3 regions of the Pseudoalteromonas sp. S558 genome follow, and region 2 is predicted to be linked to each of the others. Evidence: predicted binding sites of a transcription regulator. Region 2 holds the regulator's gene; each other region holds the start of a gene.

Region 1 (8,171 bases), on a different contig from region 2:
ATGGCAAGTGGGTGGGCACGAGACGGTGCAATTCAAGATCAAATAGATGCAAGTGTGAATGACGCCGTACAATATGCAAGAAGTAATTTGATATCAGGCGCGAGTGCCGAGTTATGTGAAAAGTGTGATGAGGCAATTCCGCAAGCTCGAAGGTTAGCACTACCTGGCGTACGCTATTGTGTTCAATGCCAAGCTACTATTGAGCGCAAAAGAGCAGGTGCTAGCACGGTTAACCGACGTGGTAGTAAAGACAGTCAATTACGTTAAAAGGTGCTTTGAGCACCTTTTTATATTAATCTAGAAACGATTCATGTTATCTTTTTTCTGAATAAGCTCAATTGCATAGCCATCAGGGTCTTTTACAAAGGCAATTTCAGTGGTGCCACCTTTTACAGGGCCAGGCTCCCGGCTAACATTACCACCTGCGGCTTTTATATCTGCACAGGCTTTATAAATATCGTCAAACTCAATTGCAATATGACCATAGGCATCGCCTAAGTCGTAGCTGTTTGTATCCCAGTTGTAGGTTAGCTCCAGCACTGTGTTATCTTTTTCATCCCCATAGCCTACAAACGCGAGGGTGTAACGATACTCTTCATTATCTGCGCGACGTAATTCTTTCATGCCCAATATTTGAGTATAAAACGCAATTGATTTGTCCAAATCAGCAACTCGTAACATGGTATGTAATAAACGCATTTGTGCACCTTAGCTTGTGGTTAAATTTGCATAGGCTTTCAATAATACAGGTGCAGTACGCCAATTTGTAGGCTTGTGAAAAAATTCTTTCAGATTTGTTAAACAGGTAAGAAAGGCATGGCTATTTATAACACAGTAATCAACAGAGCTGAGCTCATAGAAAAATAGTGAGTTAGTTTTGATGTATTATAAACGATCGCGCGCAATCGGAGTCGCTATATAAGCTAGCATCTATTTATTTTAAGCTTTTTCTTGCTGCATCAGTTGAAAGCCTATATTGATCCTAAAGTACAATAACTTTAAGTCGCTACTTAGCGTCAATATCGAAAGGGCGAACGGATATAGTAAATCACCATTAGAGTAATTTTAAGATTGAATAATAAGTGCAAATACTGGATACTGTTTTTATATACAGTTGTGGCGATATTATGAAACAAGAATTACCAGCAAAGTACTATTTAGCGCATTTTAGAGAGCTTATTGAGTTTGTATCCAGCAAGTGTATACACTTGCTTGAACCCAAACATGAAGTGTTTATTGCTAAAATTAACCAGCTTGATGAGCAAAGCCAGTGTATGTTGGCGCGTGTATATTCACGAAAGCCTTATCTAGTACAGGCGCAGTCGCTCAATTATGAAGAAATAGCGTCACCGCATCAGGCTATCTATACGCTAAAAACGGCCGGTATTTTATTTGAGCCAAACGAGCTGCACTATGCACAGCTTTTAACACATTTAACGAAACCTTCCTTGGTTGAGTTACTAAGTAGTTACCCAGAACAAATAAGCTTTAAAAAGAGCGCTGCTAAAGGCGCGCTAGTGGATATTGCATGTGCATTTTTTAAAGATTGCCCACAAGAGCTTGCCCCGCTTTATAGCCAGTATGTTATTAACAGCCGCAGTGATTTTTACGAGTATTTTGAGTTTTTATTTGCAGGTAAGCTCAGTCGTGGTGATGTGAATCATCAAAACCGGTTTGTAATGCGAGATTTAGGCTTAACCGCGACACGTGAAGGGCACAGTGAGAGTTTATCGCGCTTTGAAACACTTAATGAAGCGCAATCAAACTATTTATTAAATCGCTGCCGATTAACATTTAAAAATATAACAGATGAAAACGACTATGTTGCTTTAGCGTCGCAGGTTTTATTGCAAGTCGCGCATGGTGTAATTGCGGTTGCGTTAAAAAATAAATTATTAGTTAGGCTTTATCGACAATTAAAAGGGGTTGATAGCGAACTTGCCTTTAGCTTACTTGAAGCCTGCATGGATGATAGTGAAGCACAAGAAATTCAAATAAGAGAGCAATACCGACTTAACAATAAAGAGTGGGTAAAAGCGCGATTAGACGCCATTATCGAAAATCCACTTACTGATGATTTACTGTATTTTGCTGATGATTTTTTAATGCGTAAATTTAATAAAAAAACACGTTCGCGTTTGAGTGCCATGCTTGCCGACACACAGTGCGTACTCGAAATAGATGAACTGTACCGAGGTGAAGTAGAGCAGGGCGTAAACGATTATTATACTCACCAAGGTATGCAAGTATTTAATACCGAAAACACGCTTTGGCAAAGTTTATTTGGATTAGTATTTTGGCACGAGCTATTTATAGAGTCGCCTTATCCGCCTTGTAACGAATTTGACATTTATCCGCAGGTATTAAGGCTTGGTAACTTTTATGAAGCGCAGCAAACACAAATAAATAATCGTTTAGCACAGTGCCAAACACCTCAAGCATTACTTAATTTAGTATGTAAAAATGCAGCGCAATATTTTGAGCAACCCAATGGCTTATTTAGGTGGCATAATGAGTTACTACAACCGCTAGAAGCACTTATTTTAAATAGCCCTATTAAGGCGTTAATTACTCATTTAACGAAGATGAGTAAGCATTATTCACAGCTAAAAGACGGCTACCCTGACTTAATGGTAATTAATAATGGCCAAGTACATTTTGAAGAGGTAAAAGCCCCAGGCGATAAACTAAGGCGCAACCAACTAACCACCATCGATAACTTAAAAAATGTGGGCTTTGAAGTACATATTGCTGCGGTTAAATGGTTTGTAGACCCTAACCGTGTTTACAGTGTGGTCGATATAGAAACCACTGGCGGTTTGAAAGGCGGCAACCGCATTACCGAAATTGGCCTTGTAAAAGTGCAGCACGGAAAAGTAATTGATAGCTGGACTACCTTAATTAATCCACAACGACATATACCAGGCTTCATATCATCTTTAACTGGTATTAGTGACAGTATGGTTTATAACGCTCCTGTATTTGCCGAAATAGTACAGCCGCTGTTAGATAAGCTCACAGGCACTATTTTTGTGGCCCATAACGTTAATTTTGACTATGGTTTTATTAAAAAAGAATGCGAGATGGCAGGGCACTTTTTTAAAATGCCAAAAATGTGTACTGTGGTTGAATCGCGCAAAGCGTTTAAAGGACTGAAGTCGTATTCACTGGGTAATCTCTCATCACACTTTAATTTAAATTTAACCAGCCATCACCGCGCCCTTGCCGATGCAACCGCCACAGCTGAGTTGTTATTACTTATTCAGCAATCTCAAACCAACGAATAAACAGCAAACCTTAACGTAAAAAGTAGTACGAACTTTTAAGTACTTAGCGGTTTAGCTAAGTACTTTTTTCGTGGTAAGAAACCAGTAACCAGCATAGTGCCTACAATTACAAACAGTGCGCCTAGTAATGTATTGGACCCTATTTTCTCATCTAAAATTAAATGTCCCCAAAAAATGCCAAACAACGGAATTAAAAATGTAACCGTGAGGGCAGAAGTTGGGCCAATATCGTCGATTAATTTAAAAAATAATATATAAGCAAGTGCGGTACATATAACCCCTAATGCGAGTACTCCTAGCATAACGTGGGTGCTTGGTATTTCTCGTATTGGCATAAATAAGATAAGCGGCAGTATCATAAAGCTTGAAGCCCACATTGAGCCATGGGCGTTATCGAAGGGGGCCAGTTTAGGCGCATTTTTAGTGTAATGCGATGCAATGGCATAGCAAAGTGATGCGCTTAATGCTGCTACTATAGCTATGATGGATTGGCTATTTAATACAAAATGATTTTGCCCAACAAGTATTGCAACGCCTATTAAGCCAAGTAGTAAACCAAGCACCATACTTTTATTGGGCTTTGTTTTTGTCCATAAAATTCCTACTACAACACCCCATATTGGTGTTGTAGAGTTTAAAATTGAGAGTGTGGATGCGCTAATTGTTTGGGCTGCGTAAGCAAAAAATAAAAACGGCAGGGCAGAATTAAACGCGCCTATAATAAAAAAGTGTTTTTTATGTTGGATAAACGCTAAGCGGCGCTTTAAATACAAAGCAACAATAAATAAAGTAACTGCAGCAAAGCCGACTCTAAACTCAATTAATACCGCAGGTCCTAAACTAGTGGCTGCCATTCGCATAAATAAAAAAGATGCGCCCCAAATAGCGGCCAGAAAAAACAATCGCAGTAAGCTTGCTAAGGTCATGATAGTACATTAATTATGTTAGTTGGCTTTTAGAGTAGCAGGGTTTATAAATAGTGTAAGCCATATTCGGAACTGGCATATTAAAAAATAAGCCAAAAAATTTAGAGTGTTAGTTAGTCGCGCTTTAATCAAAGTTGATAGGATTAAATTTGAAGGTGTTGCACTACTCTTAGTTTATGTAATCGAATAAGAATTAATTCGCGGCCAGTTTTTTTTCAAAATCATCTTTAATTATTTCGAGTGCTTTAAGAATGTCTTCTGGAGCAATATCATGTTGCTCCAGAATCATGATCAAATCGACTGCAAGTTTAATATGTTCAGGCGCTTGATTTAGTGAATTGCTCATTTAGGTCTTTCTTTTTTGAAATTTGGTTAATAGCGACATTAATTGCCGTTTGAACGCGTTCTTCCATATGTAAACGCTCAGTTTGTGGTAAGTAAAATGCCATATCTACATCATAACGAATGTATCGAGGAGGAAGTTGATTTAATATAGTACAGCAAAAATCTGCCATTACATCTTCGTTATATTGCTCGCTAAGTTTAAGTTTTATTATTTCTTCAAGAACAATTTTTTCGTAGTAATTGTGTATGTCGTCATGTAATCGCATATTCCTATCACTCTTTTTTATTCCATGCTGTTGATATTGAGTTTATACCAAGGTTAGTCATAAATCGATAGCAGCTTTGAATTGTTATTCGGTATACGGAAGGTTGTTAATTTTATCTGATTTTTAAAGTGAATAGCTGATATAGCTATGCTTTGATCAGAGCAAAATTGGCAGTTAAACACCATAACAAAAGTGTTTTAACGAAGCTGTTGCTTTTCTACTTGTTGTATTTTATCTTCGGTTGCAGAAATTGCTTTTCTGCATCGTCCTAAGCGAGCATGTGTACTTAATATTTCAAGGTTAAGCTTTTGTGCTTTAGCAGGCGACGCTTTATCCATTTGCATTTTTCGCTCTTCAATCATAAGCACTAAACGACGTTCAAACTCATGGTTTTGTTTTAATTCGTCGTAAAGTTCGTGCGACGACTGCATGATTTTTTGTACAGCTTGTTTGTAAACCGCTTGTTTTGGGCGTGGTTTATAGTGGCTTTTGTTTTCTTTAACCCAAATAGGCGTTGATTTAATGACGTTAAAAATTGCTTGCACTTGAGTTGCTATACGCTCAAGTGCATAGGTATAAGCGTGGCGATGCTCGCTTGGCGGTAACCTTGATACTTCGTCTTCTATTTCAATTACATAGTCTGCTAAGTTCATACTTTTTGTACTAAAAACGGCGCGATCAAATAAGCTAGGTTGCGCTTGCATGTAACGGTTTTTAGAAAAAAGTTTAGCTTTATCAAATTGCTCGGCTTGCTGTTTTAGCGTTGCAATTTGATGACGTAGTTTATCTAAAGCCATTGAATGCATATTAAAAATAAGCCTCGTAAATTAGTTTTAGCGCTAAAAGTATAACCATGGTATTAAAAACTGGACGAATAAATTTACTACCAAAACGTATCGCTGAATGCGCGCCAAACCATGCACCTAGCATGATAAAAAAGCCCATTGTTATGCCAAGTAAAAAGTTTACATGGCCCAAAGCAACAAAGGTGATCAATGATACAAAGTTAGAAACAAAGTTCATTGAACGCGCTAAACCACAATTGAGTAGCAGGTTCATTTTGTAAAGCATGCCATTCGAGGCAGTCCAAAAAGTACCCGTGCCAGGCCCTGCTAAACCATCAAAAAAACCTAATGCTAAACCCTGTAGCCATTGTTTTATTTTCATTGCTTTGTTTAGTTTAGGGAGCTCATCCCCTTCGGTGGTACTTAAATTACCAAATAAGCTATAAGCGGCAACCAAAATAATAATAATCGGGAGTAGCTTATTTAAAAAATCAATACTTAAATGATCAACAATAACAGTTCCTAGCAGTGCGCCTATTGCGGTAGCAATAATAGAGGCAGCCCAAAACTTTGGACTAAATAAGTTTTTTTTGTAATAGGTATAACTTGCCGTTAAAGAACCAAAGCTGGCAGCGAGTTTATTGGTCCCAAGTGTTAAATGTGGAGGTAGGCCAGCGGTTAATAAAGCGGGCACAGTTAACATACCACCGCCGCCGGCGATAGCGTCTATAAAACCTGCGGCAAGTGCAACAGCACATAAAACAGCCCAGGTTGTTGGATCGAGTGCAAGTTCAAACATTAATAATCTATTTGTCTTTTAAAAGGTGGTAGGGTGTCGAGCATGGCTTTGCCGTATCGCTTGGTAACTAAGCGCCTATCGAGAATAGTAATACAGCCTTCATCACTCTCTTTTCGCAGCAGTCTACCACAGCTTTGTACCAATTTCTTTGCGGCGTCGGGCACGGTAATCGTTAAAAATGGATTTCCGCCTTTACTTTGTACAAATTCTGCTTGTGCTTCTTCTATTGGAGAAGTCGGTACTGCAAACGGTATTTTGGTAATTATTAGGTTCTCTAAATATTTCCCAGGTAAATCAAGCCCTTCTGAAAGGCTCTGTGTCCCGAATAAAATACTGCCTTTGCCTTCGTCTATATTTTTAGTGTGTGCTTTTAGTAAAGCTTCTCGCGACATCTCACCTTGAACTAATAAGTTAAAACCTTTTGTTCTAAGAAACTTTGTTACGTGGTCCATTTGCCAGTAGGAAGCAAACAATACGAGGTTTGCTTTTTTATCATTTAGGTACTCTGGTAATGTTTGAGCTAAATGGTCGCTAAAGTCTTTATCAGTTGGTTCTACTTTCGATACTGGGATACGTAAAGTGGCTTGTTTTGGGTAATCAAAAGGAGAAGGTGCTTTAATAAATTTAACGCCTTCTTCCTTAGCAAGTCCGGTTTCGTAAGCAAAGTGATCGAACGAGCCGAGTGCACTTAATGTAGCAGAGCACAAAACAGCGCCCGCGCATTCTCGCCATAACTTATCTTTTAAATAATAACCGACTTCAATAGGGCAGTCGCTTAATAGATGGTCGTGGTGATTTTTGTATTCAAGGCGTTTTATCCACCTCGCATGAGGCGTACCTTCACCTTTTTTAGCGTAACTAAACCAAAGTTTGTTTAGTTGCTCTAACCGGTTAATATATTGCCCGCTTTCACCTAATATTGGATCGGCAACGTACGGTTTTATATCGCCGTCGCTTACATCTTGCGTAAGGGTGTCGTGCATTTTGTTTAAGCAGCGCAGGGCATCTTGTGTAGCTTCACTTATGTCTTTTGCTTTACTGTGCAGCGACTCTGGAATTTCACCGTGCTCAAAGCGGTAAGTATCATCTTTTGAGTATTCAAAGTCGGCATTATCAAGAATATCACGCACTACTTTTAAATCTTTATTAGCGTCGTTAATACTGTCGCAAAGTTTAAAATTTTGCCCTATTGCTTTTTGGCCTACTAAAATTTTAGCCATTTTTCCACTAAACTTAGTGAGCTTATCAAGCCACTCTATGGTGCCTTTTATTGTGGCAGCAGCAGATGAAAAATCGCGAGTTATATGTGCTAAATGGTGCGCTTCATCAATAATATAAATGGTGTTGTCGGGCTCTGGTAAAATTTTACCGCCACCCAAATCTAAATCAGCAAGTAGTAATGAGTGATTAATTACCAGTACGTCCATTTGCATCAATTGATTACGAGCAAGCTGAAACGGACATGTTTGATGGGCCTTCATTTGGCGCTGACACGAATGTTTATCGCAGGCTATTAAATTCCACACTCTGTCGGGAACTGTATCAGCCCAGCTGTCTCTATCGCCTTGCCATTTTTTATTTACATACGCGTTGTATAGCTCATTTAAGCATTTGGTTTCCATTGCGCTTAAGGGTGAAGTAAGCGTTGGCATAAAGTCCATCTGTGTTTGGCTATCACCATTTACAGCATTGTGTAGTTTGTGGGCGCAAATATAACGATGACGACCTTTTACTAAATCAAATTTGAAGTCGAGCCCTGAATG
Region 2 (8,171 bases):
TTTGTAGTACATTATCATTTGTTGGCGGGGGGGTTGAAGATCTAAAGTTTGCAATAGTTGGATTTGTTAAATTTAATACTCTTGCATTGTCATGTTCTGCTAAAGTTCCCATTACATCACCATTGTATGATTTGTTTGGGTTCGACCAGTAATTAATGCGGGTACAATTATTGGTGCAATTATACGCCATTACTGAACGCCATTGCGATTGAGGTTGCTGATAGCCATGTCCAAATGAATATGGAGATGTTGATGGATCGTTTTCAGGGTTATGACGAGCGCCTTGTAAATGTCCAATTTCATGACCAAAAGAGTAATAACCCGTTGCACAGTCATAATCGACCATAGCAAAAGCGCTATTCGCATTTGCACCAATGGCTTTTGCCTGACCACAGTAGCCGTTTACATCATTCACTAATATGACTACATCAGCACCGTATTGATCGCGTAATGTATGGGCTTCATCCATATAGCCATCATTTTTAGCGGCTAAGCGGTTTAAATCAGTCCCTGAGTTTGTAGCTTCAGTGTAATTAATTTGGCTTACATGAGCTACGCTAACAACAGCGTTAACGCCTGAGTTTTGATAACCTTGGTTGGTCTCGACAACAGCAAGATCAATTAAGCTATTTATATCCCCCGATTTTTGCGCAGCTGCAGGCGTATATAAAACTAATAAGCTAATATCGCTTTGTGCATTGCTAGCCATTGCTGTTTGGTAATTTTGTGCCGTTAAAATTTGCTCACTGATTGAAGCTATGTTGCTATTGCTAGATTGCTTATAATCGGGTGCATGCTCAGCAGGTTGTTTTGCTGGATCCAGTTCAATGAAGTTATGACCAGAGTGTTTATTTGGTTGTAATTTGTAAACATGTTCGCCTACTTTTACCGTACCAGAAATCCCTTTTTCCGATTTGATGAGTGTAACTTCGTCACCATCTAAGCTTTTACCAACCCAAATTAGACTACCTGTTGCTGATGAGCTTGTTGTGCTTTTAATAAACTCAATATTATTACCTTTAATAGGTAAGAAAAAAGCATCTGTGTTGCTGCTTAGTTCAAAAAGTGGTTGCCCAAATTGAGATTGAGTACTTGCTTGTGCAGTCATGCTTTGTGAAATGTTAGAGTATTGAACTTCAAAAAGTGGAACTTGAGCGTGCGTATAACCACTGAACAGTAGGCCAATAAATAATGGTGAGTATTTTTTCATTTGATAATCCTTTTGAATTTATTTTGTTCTTATAAAGTGTACATGTTAATAAGCTGTTTTCAACCCATTAACATTGAGGTGTGTTTAATATGACTATTATTGTAAATATAAAAATACACTTGTTTAATTTATGTAACCAGATTTTGTTTTTGTAAGTGTGAAAGGGGATTTATTAATTATGAAAAACAAACGCTATTAACTGGTAATCGCATAGTTTGTTTAGCTTAATTTAAATTTGCGATTTTTATTTAACTGTATATACTCACAGTTAAATGTACTGTATGGAAAACCAGTTATATGCGACCATTAACGAAGCGCCAAGCTCAAATACTCGAATTAGTTAAAGTTTTTATTAAAGACACTGGTATGCCCCCTACACGTGCAGAGATTGCACAAACACTAGGTTTTAAAAGTGCCAATGCTGCAGAAGAGCATCTAAAAGCACTTGCAAAAAAAGGTGTTATTAAAATGAAGCCAGGCGCAAGCCGAGGTATTCAACTTGTTGAAGAAGAAGAACCTGAGCAATTAGGTTTGCCTCTAATTGGCCGAGTAGCGGCCGGTGAGCCTATTTTGGCGCAAGAGCATGTTGAAAGTCATTGTAAAATTGATCCATTAATGTTTAAACCTGCTGCCGATTTTTTACTGCGTGTTAACGGTATGAGCATGAAAGATATAGGTATTATGGATGGCGACTTATTGGCGGTGCATAAAACTCAAGTTGCTGAAAATGGGCAAGTTGTAGTTGCACGTGTTGATGATGATGTAACTGTAAAGCGCTTTGAAAAAGCAGGTCGAAAAGTACTGCTGCATGCTGAAAATGATGATTTTTCAGCAATTGAAGTCGATTTAGAAAACGAATCTTTTAATATTGAAGGTTTGGCTGTTGGGGTTATTCGTAACGCTGATTGGATGTAATACCAATTTTAGTAAAAACATGATCATTCTAACGCATTAAATAACTCACTAACTACGTTAAAAATTATTTATATAGAACAACTATGTATCATAATTTTAGCCTTGTTATTGAGCTACTTTCTTATCACTATAATAGATCACTAATTTAATGCAGTGTTAAATTAGTGATTTTATAAATGCGTGCTTTTTAGTACGCATTTTTAGTTACAAGGCTCCTTACTAAACAATTTTTATTGCACTCCTCTTTTATCCCCTTATGTTATTTGTAACCCCTATCAAAACTCAGTTCGCATCATTTTAAAATTTTAAAAGTGACATGTTTTTTTGCTAATCCGTTAATATCATTTGTTTAATTTTCATACTAAAACTTGCTTGTTGGTTAATCTTTAGCTAATTATTAATGGGCTGGGCTAACAGTAACTCATTGTTTTTAGTTTTGAGAATACACACATTTACAATAAAACCTTGGTTAGCGCAGTGTAATACCTATTGTTTAATAAGGACGAGGGTATTAATACAAAAATAAAAATAACGAATTGGCGTTTAAGCCGTATGCCTCTTCGCTTTGCACTCGCAACAGCATCAAAGGAGTCGTCACATGGGTAAATTGAGCTCTACCTTGTGGCTTATACTGTTTGTTTTTCCGCAGCAAGTATTGGCAAATAGCCAATTTAATATGCGTAAAGGCGTAACTGATATAAGTAATAATGTTTATCAGCTGCACATGACTATATTTTTCATATGTTGTGTGATTGGGGTAATCGTGTTTGCCATTATGTTTTGGGCACTCATTCATCACCGCAAATCTAAAGGAGCAGTGCCTGCTCAATTTCACGAAAGCACGAAAGTAGAAATACTTTGGACTGCTATTCCGTTTGTTATTTTAATTGCTATGGCTATACCGGCCACTAAAACTCTAATTGCAATGGAAGATGCCAGTAAGGCTGATCTCACTATTAAAATTACAGGATCGCAATGGAAATGGCATTACGAATACATGGGTGAAGACGTTGAGTTTTACTCAATGCTTTCTACTCCTCAAGACGAAATTGCTAATCTTGCACAGAAAAACCCTAACTATTTACTTGAGGTAGATAAACCACTGGTACTGCCTATAAACCAAAAAGTACGTTTTTTAATGACCTCAGACGATGTTATTCACTCGTGGTGGGTGCCCGATTTTGCCGTCAAAAAAGACGCAAATCCTGGGTTTATAAACGAAACATGGACCAATATAAACGAAGAAGGGATTTACCGGGGTCAATGCGCTGAGCTGTGCGGTAAAGATCATGGTTTTATGCCTGTGGTTGTAGTTGCAAAATCAGAATCCGATTTTAAAACCTGGTTGGTAGATGCAAAGCAGGCTAAGCAGAAAGCTGCGCTGGCAGATGCCGCACTGCTTGATCAAACGTTACCTAAAGATGAGTTAATGACTTTGGGTGAACAAGTATATATGGCTAATTGTGCAGCGTGCCATCAGCCTACGGGCATGGGATTACCAGGTGTATTTCCTGCACTTAAAGGGAGTCCAATTGTATTAGGGGATATTAAAGATCACATTGATATAATTATTCATGGCCGCCCAGGCACTGCAATGCAAGCCTTTGCAAAACAGTTATCTATAAAGCAATTAGCAGCAGTTATTACTTATAAGCGTAATGCATGGGGTAACGATACGGGTGATGTTATTCAGCCGAGTCAAATACAGACAGCACTTGATGCCAAAGTGGAGGCGAACTAATGAGTAGCATAGTAGAACAACCTAACGCCGATGAAGCGCATCATGCACATCACCCTGCAAAAGGATTTAAACGCTGGCTTTATACAACCAATCATAAAGATATAGGTAGTTTATATTTAATATTTTCGCTGACCATGTTTTTAATTGGTGGCGCAATGGCCATGGTGATTAGGGCTGAATTATTTCAACCAGGTTTACAGTTGGTTGATCCCCACTTTTTTAATCAAATGACCACCGTACACGGTTTAATTATGGTATTTGGTGCAGTAATGCCAGCCTTTACTGGCCTTGCCAATTGGATGGTGCCGCTGATGATTGGTGCACCTGATATGGCACTACCAAGAATGAATAACTGGAGTTTTTGGATTTTACCGTTTGCGTTTTTAATTTTATTAGCATCGTTATTTATGCCCGGTGGTGGTCCTGCATTTGGCTGGACTTTTTATGCTCCGCTCTCTACAACTTACAGTAATGACAATACGGCGTTGTTTGTATTTGCCGTACATATAATGGGAATAAGTTCAATTATGGGGGCTATTAATGTAATTGTCACCATAGTTAATTTACGTGCTCCAGGCATGACATGGATGAAGCTTCCCCTATTTGTATGGACATGGTTAATTACTGCCTTTTTATTAATTGCGGTAATGCCCGTACTTGCAGGGGCTGTAACTATGGTGCTTACCGATAAGTACTTTGCGACCAGCTTTTTTGATGCCGCAGGTGGCGGTGATCCGGTGATGTTTCAGCATATTTTCTGGTTTTTTGGTCACCCAGAAGTGTACATCATGATTTTGCCAGCGTTCGGTATTATATCGACCATAGTGCCTACTTTCTCGCGTAAAAAACTCTTTGGTTATGCCTCTATGGTGTATGCCACATCCTCGATTGCGCTGCTGAGCTTTATTGTTTGGGCGCATCATATGTTTACCACGGGGATGCCTGTAGCAGGTGAATTGTTTTTTATGTACGCCACAATGCTTATATCTGTGCCCACTGGGGTCAAAGTATTTAACTGGGTTGCCACTATGTGGAAGGGTTCAATAAGTTTTGAGGTACCCATGCTATTTAGTATTGCCTTTATTGTATTGTTTACCCTAGGTGGCTTTTCTGGGTTGATGTTAGCCATTACACCTGCTGATTTTCAATATCACGATACTTACTTTGTTGTAGCGCATTTTCACTATGTATTAGTAACCGGTGCGATATTCTCGATTATGGCGGGCGCTTATTATTGGCTGCCTAAGTGGACGGGCAATATGTTTAATATCACCTTAGCTAAATGGCATTTTTGGTTATCACTGGTGAGCGTCAATGTACTGTTTTTTCCTATGCACTTTGTAGGACTTGCTGGTATGCCGCGTCGTATTCCTGATTATGCACTGCAATTTGCCGATTTTAACGCAATCATAAGTATTGGTGGTTTTGCCTTTGGCTTATCGCAATTGCTGTTTGTGGCTGTTGTAATTAAATGTGCTCGTGGTGGCGATAAAGTACCTGCAAAAGTATGGGATGGGGCAGAAGGGCTTGAGTGGGAAGTTGACTCACCAGCCCCGTATCATACTTTTTCTACACCTCCGGAAATAAAGTAATGACACACGCACCGCTACTTAAGCGCTTGATATTAATTTGCGTGGGTATGTTTGCATTTGCATTTGCCTTAGTGCCCTTATACGACGTGTTTTGCGACGTAACAGGGCTCAATGGCAAGCCTTCGCTAGAGCAAGCAAAGCAAAGTACACAAATAATACAAAATCGTGAAGTTGGCGTTAGCTTTACTACGCATGCTCAAAGCGGTGCGCCGTTCGAAGTTAAATCAAAAGAATACAGCGTTGTGGTAAAGCCCGGTGCAATGCGTGAAGTGTTTTTTAGCGCTAAAAATAACAGCGAGCTAGATAAGGTAATGCAGGCTGTACCTTCTGTTTCACCAGGTAAAGCGGCAAAGTATTTACATAAAATTGCTTGTTTTTGTTTCGATCAACAACCGTTAAAAGCAGGTGAAGAACTTGAATTCAAATTACTTTTTTATGTTGATACTGCATTACCAAGTGACATAGAAGAATTAACTTTATCGTATACCGTATTTGATATTAGTGAACAGCTAGTGGCAAGTAATAACTAGCTTTTTAAACTAGTGTAAAACTAGGAGTAAATAAAATGAATCAAAAATATGAGCATTATTATGTACCAGATCAAAGCCCATGGCCCATTGTGGGTGCTATTGCATTGTTTTTTATAGCAGTGGGCGCAGGCTTAACGGTTATGGATGTTGGAAAAGAATCTGGCGGTGGTATTTATCTACTTTATGCCGGAATTGCTGTGCTTTTATATATGTTGTTTAGTTGGTTTAAAAATGTAATTAGTGAGTCGGACCAAGGTTTGTATTCAGCGCAAATGGATCGCTCTTTTAGGCAAGGTATGAGCTGGTTTATTTTTTCTGAAGTTATGTTTTTTATGGCTTTTTTTGGTGCGCTGTTTTATGCGCGGGTTCTGTCGGTTCCATGGCTTGGGGGGGCTGGTAATAATGCAATGACTAACGAAGTGCTTTGGCCTACCTTTGAAGCTGTTTGGCCCTTACTTTCAACACCTGCTGGAGAAACCACTCAGGCTATGGGTTGGCAAGGTTTGCCACTTATAAATACCTTAATACTACTTACCTCGTCGGTTACTTTGTATTTTGCCCATGTTGCGATGGAAAACAATAAACGCACCCCACTTAAAGTATTTTTAGGGGCTACTGTTTTATTGGGGGTTTGCTTTTTAGGACTGCAAGTTGAGGAGTATATACATGCATATAATGATCTTAATTTAACCTTAGATGCCGGTGTTTACGGTAATACGTTCTTTTTATTGACGGGTTTTCATGGCATGCATGTAACGCTCGGCACCGTACTTTTATTGGTTATACTTTTACGCATTCTAAAAGGACATTTTACTAAAGATAAGCACTTTGCTTTTCAGGCTGCTGCTTGGTATTGGCACTTTGTAGATGTGGTGTGGTTGTGCTTATTTGTATTTGTGTATGTGCTGTAGTGGCCATAGGCGAGTCATTCGCTTTAATAAACCCAAGCTTAAGTGCTGCAATCACAACAACTAAAACGACCACAGAAAACACTACGCGACGACCTAAAAAATGGGACATGGGTCGTCCACCTGTTTTCCCAGAGACCATAATAAATAATGCTCTAAATAAGTTAAAAAGTATAAATATTAACAACAGTACGATAATAATTTTAATAATCACTGAGTTGACCCTTTATGCAGTTAGTTTTATGGCACAAACAAAAGCTTAGTTCAATAATCACACTTTGTATGGTCGTGGTTGTTGTGTTGGTCTGCGTGCGCTTAGGTTTTTGGCAATTACAGCGCGGCGAGCAAAAGCAACAGCAGCTAATTGCCATTGCTGAGTTGCAAACTCGTGGCGTTATGAACTGGCCTCAATTACTTAACTTGCCTGATAGTTGGAACAAAACTGGCGTATTAGTGGAGCTAAAAGGGCAGTTTGTACAAAACCACTATTGGCTTTTAGATAACCAAGTTTACAACGGGCAAGTAGGATACGATTTACTCGCTTTGTTAAAGCCCGATAATGATCCTAAAGTGATTTTAGTTAATTTGGGGTGGATAAAAGCGCCCATATCGAGAGATGTTTTGCCACAAGTTACTCTCCCAAATGGCGATTTTATTCTAAAAGCACAAATAAAAGAAAATAACCTCAGTGGTTTTACACTTGAAAATAAAGCTACAAATAATGACTTACCTACACGAATCCAATCTATTGATTTGAATATGCTAAGTGCTCAAAGCCAGCAATTATTAATTAATTTTATGGTTTATCGACAAGGTAGTGGTGATGAAATTGCTATACCTCATTACGAGGCTGTAGTGATGAGTCCTCAAAAACATAATGCTTACGCCGTGCAGTGGTTTCTAATTGCTGTTGCATGTGTTGTTGTCGCTATTTTTGCAAGTAAGAAAAGGACACATAATGAAAAGTAACCCTCTTTTATTGTTTGTAGGTTGTTGTGCTATACCGCTAATTTTGGCATATGGCGCACTGAAATTTGATTGGTTGCCAACTGCCATTACTAATCACGGTGAGTTTTTAAGTGAAGACGTTAAATTTGAAAACTGGCCGCAAAGCAATCCAAAACAGTGGACCATTGCACTTAACTATTCAAGTCAATGTAATACGCCCTGTAGCGAGCAACTTGAAACACTAAATAACTTATATGTAGCGCTTGGTAAAAATCAAGGCAAGGTTGATATGGCAATAATGGGGCGCCCTGATGATAAAACATCGCC
Region 3 (8,171 bases), on a different contig from region 2:
AACAGCAGTTAAGCCTGTTCGCCCACCTACAGATACACCTGCAACCGACTCGATATAAGATGTTGTTGTTGAAGTACCCAACATTGCACCTGCAATTGTGGCAGTGCTGTCTGCACTCAATGCTCGTCCTAAGCGAGGCATATTGCCCTTTTCATCAGCCAATCCCGCTTTTTGTGTTACAGCGACTAATGTCCCTGAAGTATCAAATAAATCAACAAACAAGAATGCAAAAATAACACTGAGCATTGAAAGCTCAAGTGCCGCACCAAAATCAAGCTGCATAAAGGTAGGTAAAATAGAAGGCGGCATAGCAACCACACCATGATATTCAACAAGCCCTAAACCTAGTGCTATAACAGTCACCAATAAAATGCTAATTAAAACACCACTTTTAAAATCGCGATATAAAAGTGCTGCAATAATAAAGAAGCTAAAAATAGCTAACAATGGGCCCGCTGATGTTATATCGCCTAGCTGGACTAAAGTAGCTGGACTCGCGATGATAATCCCTGCATTTTTAAGCGCAATTAGCGCTAAGAATGCACCAATACCTGTTGCAATAGCCTGTTTTAAAACTAAGGGAATCGCATTAATGATCCACTCTCGAACTTTAAATAAGCTTAAAAATAGAAATATACAGCCCGACATAAACACAGCACCTAATGCGGCTTGCCACGTGTACCCCATTCCCAGCACAACACCGTAAGTAAAAAAGGCATTCAATCCCATACCAGGCGCAAGTGCTAATGGATAATTAGCCCATAAGCCCATAATAAAACAACCAATAGCAGCAGCAATACATGTAGCGACAAAGGCTGCTCCTTGATCCATTCCTGCTTCAGCTAACATTGCAGGATTCACAAACACGATATAAACCATGGTGATAAATGTAGTTACCCCAGCGATACACTCACGGCGAACCGAGGAACCATTTTCATTAATTTTAAATAAGGCTTCGAGCATAATAAACTTATGATAATAAAAAGTGACGAGATTTTATCATAAAAATAATTTTTTACAGGACATTTTACCTTGCGGTATACTAAACTATTGAAGTAGCTAAAATAACAAAAAGACGAATATGATAAATACAACACCAACAGGCCAGAATTTAGAGCAACAATTAGACAATATATTGTCTTTTGTAACGCAACCTAATGATGCTAATTTAGCGCCAAATAATGAGGATCGCCCGCAAGGCTCTCTTAATAAGGCACTTTATTATTTAAAAAATGACCAACATCCACTTGCCGCAAAATGGATGCGTTTGGCTGCTATGTCGGGAGATCACCGAGCACAATTTTATTTGGGACTATTTTTTGTTAAAGGGCAAGGCGTACCGCAAAGTGTTTTTCATGCTGCAGCATGGCTAAGCTTATCAAGTAGTCAAGGTCATAAACCTGCGACGGCGGCTTTAGCCGATCTACGTAAACATATTGAAACCAAACGCTTTAAAGATGCACAATGTTATGCAGCTAGTTTGTATGAGCAAATTCACCAGTTGCAGTTTTCTCATTTGATCTCTCATACTTCCCCTACAGAATAATCATCTACGTATTTTATTCATAAAACACCTGTATAAAGTCACCGTAAGAAACGCTGCAACCACCTGCTGGCTAAGTCATAGTAGCAATAGCACTCTATAATTAAAATTTAAGCTAGAAGTGGTATAAAATATAAAAACATTAATTATCAAGGACCTACTTAAAAATTAAATCTAATTGAATATTTAAAAAAGAATAACTGTACAAATAAATAGCAAATAATACTTGCGCAAAAGCACTGTATAAACTACTGTATATAAATACTGTATATAAACCCAGTGAGATAACTAAAATGTTACAGCCTATTACAATTAGAACAGTTAAAAGCTACCAGCAAGACGATAAAAGTGATTGTGTTAATTTAATTCAGATTGAAGATGAGATATCTGCGACATTTGAGTTATTAAAGGTGCTACATCAGTACAATAATCTAAACGCATGGACATTATTAATCGCACCAGATAACGTACCTAGTAAAGCATTACTTGATTCATGCTCTATTGATACAAGTAAATTACTTGTTATTAGACAAAAGCACCTAGTCAATTTAGAGTATGTATTAAATTCGGCGTTACATAACGGTAATTTTTCAGCAGTAATTACATGGACAGACATAGTAAATAACCAATTACTTAATAGCTTATCTTTAGATCTGAGTAAAACACGAACAAAACTTTACTGTTTTACAAAAAATATTCAAATTACAAAGATACCCCATAGCCAACAAGCTTGTTAAACTAACGCTTTTATACTGTGTAGAACAACTATGAACTCACTGAACTCTATAAGCTGTTTATGTGGCAGTCAGCAAGAATATGCAGACTGCTGCGAACCTCTTCATTTAGCAAAACAACAAGCTCAGACTCCTGAACAACTAATGCGTTCGCGTTATACAGCTTATGTACTTAAAAATGCAAAATATGTTTACCAAACCTATGCAAGTGAAAAGCAAGCTGAAAATCCTATTAAAGAAATAAACGATTTTGCTAACAGCTGTCGATTTATAAATCTTGATGTCATTAGCTCACACCATGATGAAGATAAAGGCGAAGTGGAATTTAAAGCTCAGTACTTTTACCAAAGTCTGTTTTGTGAACTTCACGAAAAATCGCAATTCATTAAAGAAAATGCTCAATGGCGTTATTTAGATGGCACTATATTTCCAGTTACGGATATTAAGGTGGGTAGAAATGATGATTGTCCATGTGGTAGTAATAAGAAATACAAAAAATGCCACAGTGTGTAATATATAATTTTATTTAACCCCTTTACATAAGTAAGGATTGTTGATTATAGGCAGTCCTTTATTGATATAAATACACTTAACCCCCCTCTACTCTTGTAGCTACCTTATTCATGTTTATGCCAATTATTGCGGTGTGTAGTTAGCGTTTAAACGCTACATTTACCAGCGCACCAAACTTGCTTATACCGATTCGCTTAATTAAGTGATCTATTTTGAGGGAAGGAAATCGTATCGATAACAAGGCAAAAAATTTGTCCTTTAGTTGTTCTATATCAGAAATTTTTAACAAAGTTAGCGTCAGGTTTAATCCCTCAAATTGATTAAGTATTATTGCGGATTGGTATTATTTAAACATGCCTCCTCTGTTTTAGTGAACAACCGATAAACGCCCACACTTAATATTTATAGCGTAAAACAAAAAATGAGCCACTTGAGCCCATTTTATAATTTCGAATACTGACTAAATATTATTCGTCATCATCTAAGTCTAACTGTTGACGCTGAGCTGGTCGTGCTAAAATCTCTACATAGAAAGAAGTCAGACCTTGCTTTTCAATTTCACCAATTTGGTTACTTAATTCAGCTACGTGCACAACTTGTGCATCTTCAGCTGTGTTACCAAACTTACAGTCAAATGCCCAATAATCTGCATCTTCAGGTAGTGTTTTATTGCGCTCTCGTTTCAAATATTTTTTCACTTCATGCTTTGCAGCATCAACCATACGAGGGTATTTGATTTTCTCGTGATTCAGCGTGAATGTTTTCTTCATTACGTTCCTAATTACCTTGGTTTAATGATAGCGGCATTTCAGTCATACCATTTGCGATCATTATAGCAATTGCAATTAACTTTTGGATGCTTTTTTTGCACTAAATCAATTATTAGCCAATATCATTAAATTAATCAGTAATAGTGATGCGAAAACACAAAAAACAACATATAGGGTTACTCGATATACCTAACTTTTAAAGCTGTAAGAAGGTAAATCAATCGGTAAGTAAGAGTCAATTTCCTAGGTTAAATTACAATATGCATTTATCCCTGAATCACATAACTAACACGCTTGCTGCTTCCTATTAGATATTTTCTCAAGCAGTAACTAAGTGTAAAGGGTCATGTAAAGCATCGTTATTAAGGAGATCGTAAAAAGCAGCGGCGTCCATCGCTGGATTAGAAAGTTGCGTTTCTGTGTTTTTTATACGTCTACGCACAGCAAGCTCGCAATTATCAATGATATTCAACGGAATATGCGTTACATCATCTCTTATAAAGAGGGGCTCTGGATTCAAACAATGATTCAATTTAATATCGTTCATTCCAGAGCGTTCTCCAGCACTGATCAGTAGTGAAGCGTTATGTTGACCAATCAACATATCAAATTTATCTGGCGCTAAAAGTTGCTTAGGACCAACACCCAATTGTTTGCGAAGCGCATCATCAGTAATAATTGCGTCTTCGAGTTCTGTTTTTGGTAAGTGAAATTGGCTAAAATCAAGTGCGTCATGCGATAACATTGCGAGCAAAAGAGAAAACTCTCCTCTTCGCTGTTCGTGCACACTTTTGTTAAGCCGTGTGCTTAATTGGTTCTCAGTGATCAACAAATCATCGATTTGCATAGTCTTTAGCCGATTGTTGTAGGTTATAGATATTTATCGGCTTTTTTTCATTTTTCTTTAGTTTTTTTCTTTACTTAAATACATATTTTGCTATTATCAGCGCCGTTGCATTGGAGGGGTTCCCGAGCGGCCAAAGGGATCAGACTGTAAATCTGACGGCTCAGCCTTCGCTGGTTCGAATCCAGCTCCCTCCACCACTTTTCTTACCGCTAAGTTAAGTGGGGCCAAATGTAACAAAATTAGTGTGGAGGGGTTCCCGAGCGGCCAAAGGGATCAGACTGTAAATCTGACGGCTCAGCCTTCGCTGGTTCGAATCCAGCTCCCTCCACCACTTTTAATCTTCCCTTGTAAGCAATAAAGTCTAAAACATCCACTGTAAGCTCATTCCATTAATTTTTAACCATTGTGATGCTGATTTATGATCAGGGTAAAATATTTCAACTCGCTGCCAAAATGCTTTACTGTGGTTTAAATGACGCAGATGAGCTAACTCATGAACTATTACATAATCAATTATGTGCTGTGGTGCACCAATAAGGTGTAGATTAAAGGTCAAATCACGTTTGCTGTTACAACTCCCCCACTTTCTTTTATAAATCGCAATACTCAAATTGTGTGGTAAAGCCTCGTTCATTTGTGTACAAAAATACGTAAGTCGCATTTCTATATAAGCTGTTAGCTGCTCTTTTAAATACTCTTCTAATAATTTTTGATACTTTAATTGTTGATGTTTAACACGTTTAGATACCGTAATTAACAAGCCAGCTAGTTGTGGTTTTACACCAGAGTAGTGACCTTGCTCAAACTGCACATTTACTTGCTCAGAATAAATACATATTTTTTTAGTTTCAAAGGGGTATTGCTTGCAGTCAACAACAGTGAGTTGCTTAAGCAATTGCGCATCAACCCATGTCTTTTTTTCTAAAAGCCAACTATCAATCTGCTTTTTTGCAATATAGCTAGGTGCGTATACGGTTACCTGCTGGTTATGAACTTTAATCGCAACGGTTTTTCTTCGTGCGCTTTTTTTTAGCTGATATTCAAACACTTCAATTTCTCAAATATAAATATTATTTACCCATCTAGGTAATATATTAGCATCATCTTAATTAAAAAAATTAGCTTTATTAGTTAAAGTACTCTCGTATTCAGTCGTTATGAAATAGTGCTTTATTAACCGCAGTAAATTAACTGTTTATTAATTGCTTAATTATATTAAACTAAAATAGTGATATTACATTGTGAGTTATTATGCTGTCAGCTTTTTTCATTACGGACCAAGATCCTAGTTTAATTGTGAATGGGGTTTACGATCCTATTTTAGTCTCAATGTCTGTCCTAATCGCTATATTTTCTGCATTTTTTACCACCAAACTCATTGATTTAGCAAAAAGTACTAAATTTCCAAGCTACCAACGTTTAGCCAATATTACCGCAGCCACTGTTTTTTCTGTTGGTATTTGGAGTATGCATTTTATTGGTATGCTCGCTTTTTCACTCTGCACTAATATTCAATATGATCCCATGATTACATTATTGTCATTTATACCCGCATTTTTAGCCTGCCAATGTGCCGTATCTATGCTGGTAAGTAGTAATGGGAATTTCAAAATACTGGCTACTTGTTCGATTTTACTTGGTGCTGGTATTGGCACAATGCACTACAGTGGCATGGCTGCGATGCAACTGGCGCCCTTATTACGTTACGACCCTGCTATGTTTGGCCTCTCTATTATTGTTGCTATCGCACTTTCATTTTTCGCCTTGTATAGCCGCTTTAATCTTGAAAAATTGTTTCCTAAATTAGCCCCTTTTCAGAGCCGACTTATCAGCGCTATTGCTTTAGGCTTAGCCGTCACCGGTATGCATTATATGGGTATGGCCGCAACCCGATTTGTGACTACATCGCCTATTTTATATGAAGATACAAACGCTACTGCAGGCTTAACATTTGTCGCCATTGCGGTAGCAACAGCAACAATAGCTATCACGAGTGTTGTTGGAGTACTTAATGGTATGGTGCGCTACAGAATGTTACTAGAAGCTAAATCAGCAGACGAATCGCGCCTAAATGCGATTTTAGGCACTGCTATAGATGGAATTGTAACCATTGATCACAAAGGTATAATTTTAAGTTTTAATAACTCAGCAACAAAAATATTCGGTTGGTGCGAAAGTGAAGTACGAGATCGCAATATTAAAATACTCATGGATGATAGCATCGCGGCCAATCACGATAATTACCTATCAAAAGCTAAAAATGTTGATTTAGGAAAAGTAATCGGTGTCAATCGTGAAATATCCGCTAAACATAAAAACGGATACTTATTTCCGATTCGATTAGGTATTGGTGAAGTTAATCAACCTGGCCAAAACCCTCTATATGTAGGCTTTATTACTGATTTAACCGAGCAACGAGAACTGCAACGAAGCCTAGTAGAAAAAGAGCAACAGTATCGCTCTTTAATGGATAATATGCCGGGCGTTGTGTTTAGGTGTAAATTTGATGAAAATTGGACAATGCTATTTATTAGCCCGAGTGTTCTTGAATTAACGGGATATCAATCAAAAGAATTTATCGAGCATTGTATTGAATTTAATGACCTTGTCTTGAAAACTGATCAGCCAGCTATTCTTGTTGCTGTAAATAAAGCGTTCACACAAAAGCGTCAGTATTCTATTGAATATCGGATCCGTCACCGCAATGGAAAAATTCTATGGCTACTTGATAGGGGGACTTTTGATTTTGATGAGCACGGTGAATCCCAATGGATTGACGGTGTGCTAGTCGATATAACAGAGCGAAAAGAATACGAGAAAACGCTTGAAACTGCAAAACTTCAGGCAGAAGAAGCCGCTAACGCTAAACAATCTTTCATGGCAAACATGAGCCATGAAATACGTACTCCTATGAACTCAATTATTGGTTTTAGTGACTTGCTCATGGATACGCCTCTTGATCAACAACAACAAAAACATCTCATTACTGTTAACAATGCCGCTCGTTCATTATTACGCTTACTCAATGAAGTTCTTGATTCAGCAAAGCTAGAACGTGGAAAACTTGCTGTAGAGCCAGCTCATTTTAGTTTGAAGCCAGTCATAGACAGTATTATTTCGACATTTTGGCTAGAAGCTAAAAAGAAAAATCTAAGTCTAACACTCAATATTGAAGAGTCGGTAAGTAAGACCTATTACGGAGACGCTGATCGACTGAGGCAAATACTTACTAACCTCATTGGTAATGCTATAAAGTTTACAAAACGTGGAGCTGTTACTGTCACTGTAAGTACAACGCATAATGAACATCTTTTTTTTGAAGTGCAAGATACCGGTATTGGTATCATAGAAGATCGTATACAAGCCATATTTCAGCCCTTTGAGCAAGCTGATGGGACCACAACTCGACGATTTGGTGGTACTGGGCTTGGGACTACTATTAGTAAACAGCTTGTAGAGCTAATGGGAGGCACTATAGACCTCACTAGTGAAGTGGGTAAAGGTAGTTGCTTCTACTTTTCATTACCGCTTGAAGCCGGGGACGAAGCAAAAATAGATTACTTCGATGGGTTACATACCCAATTACCAGCTCTTAGAATCCTTGTTGTTGATGATATTGAACAAAATACGGAGCTGCTTTCGTTACTGCTTTCACGGGATAAACATACCGTAGTAACAGCAAGTAACGGACTTGAAGCTGTGAGTATTTTTAAGGAACAAAACTTTGATGTTATTTTAATGGATATTCACATGCCTGAATGCGA

Evidence for each region. The regulator LexA, encoded in region 2, represses DNA repair genes until DNA is damaged. The targets are predictions, from matches to a motif close to TACTGTATNNNNATACAGTA.
Region 1: a site for LexA is predicted at 1,097-1,116, ahead of CWB66_RS16030 (exonuclease domain-containing protein). Genes of this name have one in related genera too.
Region 3: a site for LexA is predicted at 1,793-1,812, ahead of CWB66_RS01355 (SulA-like leucine-rich domain-containing protein). Genes of this name have one in related genera too.

The regions. Positions count from the first base shown of each region.
Region 1 is NZ_PNDU01000249.1:6,474-14,644, reverse strand. Features, by position in the region: gene CWB66_RS16040 (DksA/TraR family C4-type zinc finger protein) at 1-267, shown strand; gene gloA (lactoylglutathione lyase) at 298-699, opposite strand; gene CWB66_RS16030 (exonuclease domain-containing protein) at 1,128-3,287, shown strand; gene CWB66_RS16025 (DMT family transporter) at 3,323-4,213, opposite strand; gene CWB66_RS16020 (DUF2496 domain-containing protein) at 4,407-4,559, opposite strand; gene CWB66_RS16015 (late competence development ComFB family protein) at 4,531-4,824, opposite strand; gene CWB66_RS16010 (primosomal replication protein) at 5,022-5,630, opposite strand; gene CWB66_RS16005 (TSUP family transporter) at 5,632-6,408, opposite strand; gene dinG (ATP-dependent DNA helicase DinG) at 6,408-8,171, opposite strand, start outside.
Region 2 is NZ_PNDU01000079.1:23,979-32,149, reverse strand. Features, by position in the region: gene CWB66_RS06465 (M12 family metallo-peptidase) at 1-1,210, opposite strand, end outside; gene lexA (transcriptional repressor LexA) at 1,508-2,125, shown strand; gene coxB (cytochrome c oxidase subunit II) at 2,724-3,866, shown strand; gene ctaD (cytochrome c oxidase subunit I) at 3,866-5,458, shown strand; gene CWB66_RS06445 (cytochrome c oxidase assembly protein) at 5,458-5,988, shown strand; gene CWB66_RS06440 (cytochrome c oxidase subunit 3) at 6,024-6,899, shown strand; gene CWB66_RS23025 (DUF2909 family protein) at 6,802-7,110, opposite strand; gene CWB66_RS06430 (SURF1 family protein) at 7,125-7,865, shown strand; gene CWB66_RS06425 (transmembrane cytochrome oxidase associated protein) at 7,855-8,171, shown strand, end outside.
Region 3 is NZ_PNDU01000017.1:17,568-25,738, forward strand. Features, by position in the region: gene CWB66_RS01345 (NCS2 family permease) at 1-963, opposite strand, end outside; gene CWB66_RS01350 (tetratricopeptide repeat protein) at 1,082-1,546, shown strand; gene CWB66_RS01355 (SulA-like leucine-rich domain-containing protein) at 1,837-2,280, shown strand; gene CWB66_RS01360 (YchJ family protein) at 2,311-2,790, shown strand; gene CWB66_RS01365 (DUF6172 family protein) at 3,258-3,560, opposite strand; gene CWB66_RS01370 (VC2046/SO_2500 family protein) at 3,880-4,407, opposite strand; tRNA gene CWB66_RS01375 (tRNA-Tyr) at 4,520-4,604, shown strand; tRNA gene CWB66_RS01380 (tRNA-Tyr) at 4,654-4,738, shown strand; gene CWB66_RS01385 (M48 family metallopeptidase) at 4,769-5,455, opposite strand; gene CWB66_RS01390 (MHYT domain-containing protein) at 5,659-8,171, shown strand, end outside.